Regions from separate parts of the Proteus faecis genome, predicted to be linked through region 1. Evidence: riboswitches for the same ligand, from Rfam matches in the RefSeq annotation. Region 1 holds a riboswitch; each other region holds the start of a gene.

Region 1 (2,277 bases):
GGCTTCATCGTTCGCATCTTGAATTGAACCCGGTCTTAGCCCGTCGCCGAGCGAAAGGGAGACATCATAAGCCGTACAAATTTCGCAGATTTCACGGAAATGTTCGTAGAGGAAATTCTCTTTATGGTGTGATAAACACCATTTCGCCATTATTGAACCGCCACGAGACACAATACCCGTGAGGCGTTTTGCGGTCATTGGCACATAACGTAATAAGACACCAGCATGAATAGTAAAGTAATCAACCCCTTGCTCTGCTTGTTCAAGCAAAGTATCACGGAATATTTCCCAAGAGAGATCTTCAGCAATACCGTTAACTTTCTCAAGTGCTTGATAAATTGGAACTGTACCAATAGGAACAGGGCTATTGCGAATGATCCACTCACGCGTTTCATGAATATAACGGCCGGTTGAGAGATCCATTACGGTATCTGCTCCCCAGCGTGTAGACCAAATTAGTTTTTCAACTTCTTCTTCAATAGAGGAGGTTACCGAAGAGTTTCCGATATTGGCATTCACTTTTACTAAGAAATTTCGCCCAATAATCATTGGCTCTGATTCTGGGTGATTGATATTGGCAGGAATGATTGCTCGACCAGCTGCAACTTCTTGGCGCACAAACTCAGGAGTAATGTTGTCAGGAAGATGAGCACCAAAGCTAAATCCTGCATGCTGTTGGCGTAAAACTTCGCTACGAATTCTCTCACGCCCCATATTTTCACGAATAGCAATAAACTCCATTTCAGGCGTAATAATGCCTTGGCGTGCATAATGTAACTGTGTAACACGTTTGCCATTTAGCGCTTTTTTAGGGCTTGGTTTTAACGGGAAGCGCAGATGTTCTAATCCAGCATCAGAAAGGCGTTGTTGGGTGAAATCTGAACTTAAAAGTGAAAGAGTTTCCGTATCATTGCGCTCATCAATCCATGGTTGGCGTATTTTTTTTAATCCAAGATTAACATCAAGTTGAGACGCGGGATCACCATAAGGGCCTGATGTGTCATATACGGGTACGGGTTCATTCTCTTCAAAAATAGGGGAGTCTTTTGATCCTCCTACTAGCGTTTTATCAAGTTGGATCTCACGCATTGGTACCTTAATGTCAGTACGTGAGCCTTCGAGGTAAATGCGGTTTGAATTTGGAAAACTTACGCCTTGAATGGTGCTGATAAACTCTTGAGCAGCATCACGCTGTTCTTTTCGTGGGCGCTGTTTGTTGTTTGTTGGTGAAATATCTTTGACGGATATAGTTTGATTTTGGGACATAGCATTTCCTAATAAATATCATGCAGGCGGTAGCCTGTCGGGTGAATATTGAGAAAAATGCTTGTCTGGAGGTCGCAGGGAGTATCGACAGATAGGTGTATATGGGAGTGTAAAAAATATACGTAATAAAGCTATCAAAAGGTCGAATCACTCTTGTTCCCTTCGCGGGTATTAACCCGATCAGGTTCCGCGGATCCCGAATTAACGGTCTCAGCCTGTGTTTATAATAGCCTTATAAACACTAGGCACTCCGACAAGAAGATGTCCAGTATATGAAAGATTTTAAAAACTACAAGTCCGACATGGGTTATTTATTGAAATTCCGCTGTTGGTATTTTCACCTTTTTCTGGGGGGATTTAAATAATGATCACTCTCAGTAACATTAATATAATTTATTGGTTTGAGTGAGAAAATATTAATAGATAAGAGAAGAACGTCATAATTCATTGAGTGGTTCTTGTTAAAGAGAGTATCCTTTATTCTATATCATTATTTTGGATAGAATGGTCGTTATGCATTTATATACATTAACAGGCTTAGAAAAGGGCTGGTGGACAGTCAGTCTTGGTGGGCGAGTGTGGTTACCTAAAGGTGAACTTCCATTTGGCTTAGCTAAAGATTGGGATCTCATTGGTCAGCACGCCAAAATTGTGGGTGAATGGCAGGGTGAAACAGTTTGGCTTATTCATGGAAAAATGGATAACGATATGTGTTCACCAAGACTTATCGCCTCACAAGATGAAAACTTATTTAAATTAGTCGGCCGTGGTGTCCAACTGGCTGAGTTTTATCGTTCCCACCGTTTTTGTGGTTATTGTGGTTCTAAAATGCGCCATAGTGAGAGTGAATGGGCATGTTTATGCGATAACTGTCATGAACGCTATTATCCGCAAATTGCCCCTTGTATTATTGTGGGTATTCGCCATGAAGATAAAATCTTGTTAGCACATCATGTTAGACATAAACATTCACCTCTTTACACTGTACTCGCTGGCTTTGTTGAGGTTGGT
Region 2 (2,277 bases), on a different contig from region 1:
ACAGTGCAACTAGAACAGGTAACACAAGACTCATGGCACATAGGCGTAAAAACAGTGTTCGCCCTTTAAATTGGCGTCGATAGAGTGCTTTGGCGAGCCAAATAGCCGGTAATATTGAAAATAGTGCAGATAAAAAAGCTTGCCAGAAAGTAAAACGGACGACATGCCATAAATATTCATCAGCAAAAATTGAGGATAGCTCACCACTTGGTGCGTTAACCCATAGTGCGCCAAATGACAATAACGCCACAATTAGCAGTAAGCCCGAGGCACATAGCCCCGGGATAAGCCATCTTCCCATTAGCGACTAACCGCAGATTGCCAATTACGAGTCCATGTTTGGCGCTCTTTGGCGACAATATCTGCATCGAATTGCAATGATTTTTCGGGTTTAGGCATCAAAGAGTAGACGTCTGGTAATGGCATATCGATAACAGGATACATCCAATTAGTAGTGGGTATAGTTTCTTGGAATGCAGGGGTTAACATGAACTGCATAAATTGTTGTGCTAATTCCGGTTGTTTACTTGATTTAAGTTTTGCAGCAACTTCGACTTGCAAGTAGTGCCCTTCATCAAAAATCGCAGCCGCATAGTTATCTTTTTTATCTGCTAAAATGTGATAACCGGGAGATGAGGTGTAGCTAAGCACAAAATCACCTTCGCCTTTTAAGAATAAGCCATAAGACTCACTCCAACCTTTAGTGACTGTCAGCGTTTTTTCTGACAATTTTTTCCATTCAGTCGCCGTGTTTTCAGGATACAGTGATTGCATCCATAACATTAAACCTAAACCCGGCGTACTGGTACGAGGATCTTGATAGAGAATTTTCCATTTCTCTTGACTGTTTAGCAGTTCAGCCATGCTTTTAGGTGGGTTCTGGACACGGTTTTTATCATAAATAAAAGCAAAGTAGCCATAGTCATAGGGCACAAAGGTATCGTCAGTCCATTTTTCAGGTAAGGCGAGTTTGGATGTATCGATATTGCTTGGTGCGAAAAGCCCGGTTTCTTTTGCTGCATGGATCAGATTGTTATCCAACCCTAAAATAATATCAGCTTTGCTTTTATCACCTTCCATGCGTAAGCGATTAAGTAGAGATACACCATCAGACAGAGCAACCAGTTTTAGCTCGCAATCACATTGTTGTTCAAATGCTTTTTTTATTGCAGGCCCAGGCCCCCAATCTGCAGTAAATGAATCATAGGTGTAAACGGTGAGTGCGGGTTTTTGTGCTAAGGCTTGAGTTGAATAAGTGCCCATCATGCCCAGTGCGCCTAGAAGGAAAGTAAAGCGAAGTGATTTATTTAACACGTTTAGTTCCTCAGTAAAAGTCAGGTAGGATCTGAGGAGTAAGGATAGCAAACCAATGAATATTGCAACATCCTGACTCAAATCCCTACGCCAGTATTAGCTGGATCAGGTTCCACGAGTTTTTCTCAGCCTAAAAAGGCACCCCGTTGAGACTTTCCCATTGTAGATAAATACACGCGCCATGCAAAGTCTGTTGATAGAGGTTTACCGTTTGTGGGTAGTATGAAACAATGAGTTATCTTTCAAATTTGGTTATTGAGGTAGTCTAGTGATTGATGATGATGGCTACCGCCCGAATGTAGGGATTGTAATTTGTAATCGGCAAGGGCAAGTGCTTTGGGCTCGTCGCTATGGGCAACATTCATGGCAGTTTCCTCAAGGGGGAATTAATCCTGGAGAATCGCCAGAGCAGGCAATGTACCGAGAGTTGTTCGAAGAAGTTGGGTTAAGTCGCAAGGATGTCAAAATTCTTGCCTCCACACGTAACTGGTTACGTTACAAGTTACCTAAGCGTTTGGTGCGTTGGGACACAAAACCTGTTTGTATTGGACAAAAACAGCGTTGGTTCCTTTTGCAGTTAACAAGTAATGATAAAGACATTAATGTTCAACAAAGCAAAACGCCAGAATTTGATGGCTGGCGTTGGGTGAGTTATTGGTATCCTGTTCGACAAGTCGTCTCTTTTAAACGCGATGTTTATCGGCGTGTAATGAAAGAGTTCGCACCAGTAGTCATGCCATTGCAAGAACAAATGTCTTTATCACGTCCATCGTATGGATATCGGCGTAAAAGGTATTAGATAACACTATGCTGACACGTTTGCGAGAAATTGTAGAAAAAGTGGCTATGGCAGCAGGGCTTCCAGAAGCGCTTGAACTCTTAGTCAAGGAAACGTGTCAGGCAATGCACACGGATGTGTGTTCTATTTATCTTGCCGATAAACAACGTAGCTGTTTTTATCTT
Region 3 (2,277 bases), on a different contig from region 1:
GCGGCGCTTCAGGTAATAATGACCTTGAAGATGCTGTTCGTACCGCAGTGATTAATAAACGTGCGGGTGGTATGGGCTTGATCTTAGGACGTAAAGCGTTCAAAAAATCAATGAAAGATGGCGTGGCTCTAATTAATGCAGTACAAGATGTTTATCTAAACAAATCTGTCACTATTGCTTAATTATCTGATTTTACAATCAGTTAAAGCCCCTTTTTAGGGGCTTTTTAGTATTACCACCAACGATGAAAATGATGCACAGGGCCGAAACCTTGTCCAACATCTAAACTATCTGCATGTTCTAATGCTTGCTGCAAATAGTTTTTTGCTTGTTCAACACAAATCTGCCAATTAGCAACTTGAGGACGAATAGCAGCTAAGGCGGCTGAAAGCGTACATCCTGTACCATGAGTATTTTTAGTATTAATGCGTTTAGAGGTAAATCGCCACTCACCATCTTGAGTAAATAACCAATCAGGGCTTTCATTTTCAGTTAGATGCCCTCCTTTCATCAACACCGCTTTACATCCTTGTTTTAGCAATGCATAACCTTGTTGCTTCATCGCTATTTCATCTTGAGCGACATCACAACCTAACAGTGCTGCAGCTTCGGGTAAGTTAGGCGTGATCAAATCAACCAGAGGCAAAAGCTGATTAACCATTTTATTAACCGCATCAGGTTGTAATAGAGGATCACCACTTTTTGCAATCATCACGGTATCAAGAACAACAAAGGGGATCGCATATTGCTGAAGTTTGGTGCAAACCACATCAATAATCGAGGCATTAGAGAGCATGCCAATTTTGGCACTATCAATTCGAACATCAGACAAGACAGCATCTAATTGAGCGGCAACAAAATCAGGGGATAAATCATAGACACTACGGACACCACAGGTATTTTGAGCAACAAGTGCCGTCATTACTGTTGTGCCATAGACACCCAGTGCTGAAAATGTTTTCAGATCGGCCTGAATACCTGCACCACCACTAGGATCAGTGCCTGCGATAGACAATGCATTGAATCTCACTGATTAACTCCTCCTTTCACCAGTTACAGAAAAGTCGGGCTCTGTTAATCAGCAGAGTTACCTTGACTTCCCTACGCTGGCATTATCCAGATCAGGTTATACGGGTTCATCTCAGCCATAAGGCGCCCCGAGCCAAAGCCTGTAAATTCAGGCGATAAGGAGTATCGCATGCTCAAGATAAAGATGCTAGTTTGATAGCTAATATCGATTTATAAATTCTCTCTTGTTGAGATTTGTTATTCAGTAAGATAAATCAGTTATAGTTGTATATAATAAATAGTAAGCCGAGGGCCTCTATTGCACGACATATCGATTTAAGAAAGGGTAAATAACAATTTTTTAATTTGCACTCTCTAACCATAGGATTATCTGTATAAAAAACAGTCCAAACGCCAGTTGTCAACGCTTAAACTTAAACGCTTTATAAACTAACCTCTGTTTTTTTCTTTTTTTTATTTAACTCTTTTTATTTGTTACTCTATTATTCAGCCAGAAATTAATCTTTTTTTCTAAACTGATGTTATTAATATTAAATTTATCTCAATATTTTAATTAAGTCATAATAATAAATATTTGTTAGGTTTTTTCTATTGAAAGTAACTAAGCCTATATTAAGGCTTGCAAACCTTATTTATTAGCTATTTATTTTTTAAATCTAATAAAATTTAATTTTCGTTAGAAACGATATATTATCATAAAAAAATAACATCATTTAATATCAGACAAAATGACGTTCATAAGTACAATAAGTCTATCGTTTTATTCTTAACCAACTCTAACCCTTTAAGATTTTATTTAAGATGTAAAGTTTCAGATACCTCTTATCTTAAATACTTGTCGATTAAATAACACTATTAGTAATGTTTATTTGTCATCACCAGAATCACTGTTTATGTCGTACTCGGAGTTACATTATGTCATCGTCCTATTTTCACCCTAGCGTATTAGCTACAACGCTGTTTTCACTTGCGTTAACAACTTCCGCTTTCGCTTCTGAAAATAATGCAAATAGCCATCAGACTATTATGACAGAAAACCAACAAGTCGCCAGCAACCCTCCTCAATCTAATAATGACGAGAATTACTGGGAAAAATTCAAACGTAATGTTAATCAAACTTGGGATAACGACCAATATAATTACTATTTACCTGTATGGACTTGGCATAACCGTTTTACTTACGATAAAGAAAAAACTGATCGTTATAACGAAACACCTTGGGGTTTTGGTATGGGAAAATATCGTTAT

What was found. A riboswitch is a leader RNA that binds a small molecule or an ion and turns the genes downstream of it on or off. The one in region 1 is predicted to bind thiamine pyrophosphate.
Region 2: another riboswitch for thiamine pyrophosphate. It lies ahead of thiB (thiamine ABC transporter substrate binding subunit); the one in region 1 lies ahead of thiC (phosphomethylpyrimidine synthase ThiC).
Region 3: another riboswitch for thiamine pyrophosphate. It lies ahead of thiD (bifunctional hydroxymethylpyrimidine kinase/phosphomethylpyrimidine kinase); the one in region 1 lies ahead of thiC (phosphomethylpyrimidine synthase ThiC).

The regions. Positions count from the first base shown of each region.
Region 1 is NZ_JASVWV010000020.1:7,340-9,616, reverse strand. Features, by position in the region: gene thiC (phosphomethylpyrimidine synthase ThiC) at 1-1,266, opposite strand, end outside; TPP riboswitch at 1,407-1,529, opposite strand; gene nudC (NAD(+) diphosphatase) at 1,780-2,277, shown strand, end outside.
Region 2 is NZ_JASVWV010000009.1:74,027-76,303, reverse strand. Features, by position in the region: gene thiP (thiamine/thiamine pyrophosphate ABC transporter permease ThiP) at 1-301, opposite strand, end outside; gene thiB (thiamine ABC transporter substrate binding subunit) at 301-1,314, opposite strand; TPP riboswitch at 1,379-1,470, opposite strand; gene rppH (RNA pyrophosphohydrolase) at 1,583-2,113, shown strand; gene ptsP (phosphoenolpyruvate--protein phosphotransferase) at 2,122-2,277, shown strand, end outside.
Region 3 is NZ_JASVWV010000003.1:88,580-90,856, forward strand. Features, by position in the region: gene fbaB (class I fructose-bisphosphate aldolase) at 1-182, shown strand, start outside; gene thiD (bifunctional hydroxymethylpyrimidine kinase/phosphomethylpyrimidine kinase) at 233-1,030, opposite strand; TPP riboswitch at 1,082-1,170, opposite strand; gene pagP (lipid IV(A) palmitoyltransferase PagP) at 1,945-2,277, shown strand, end outside.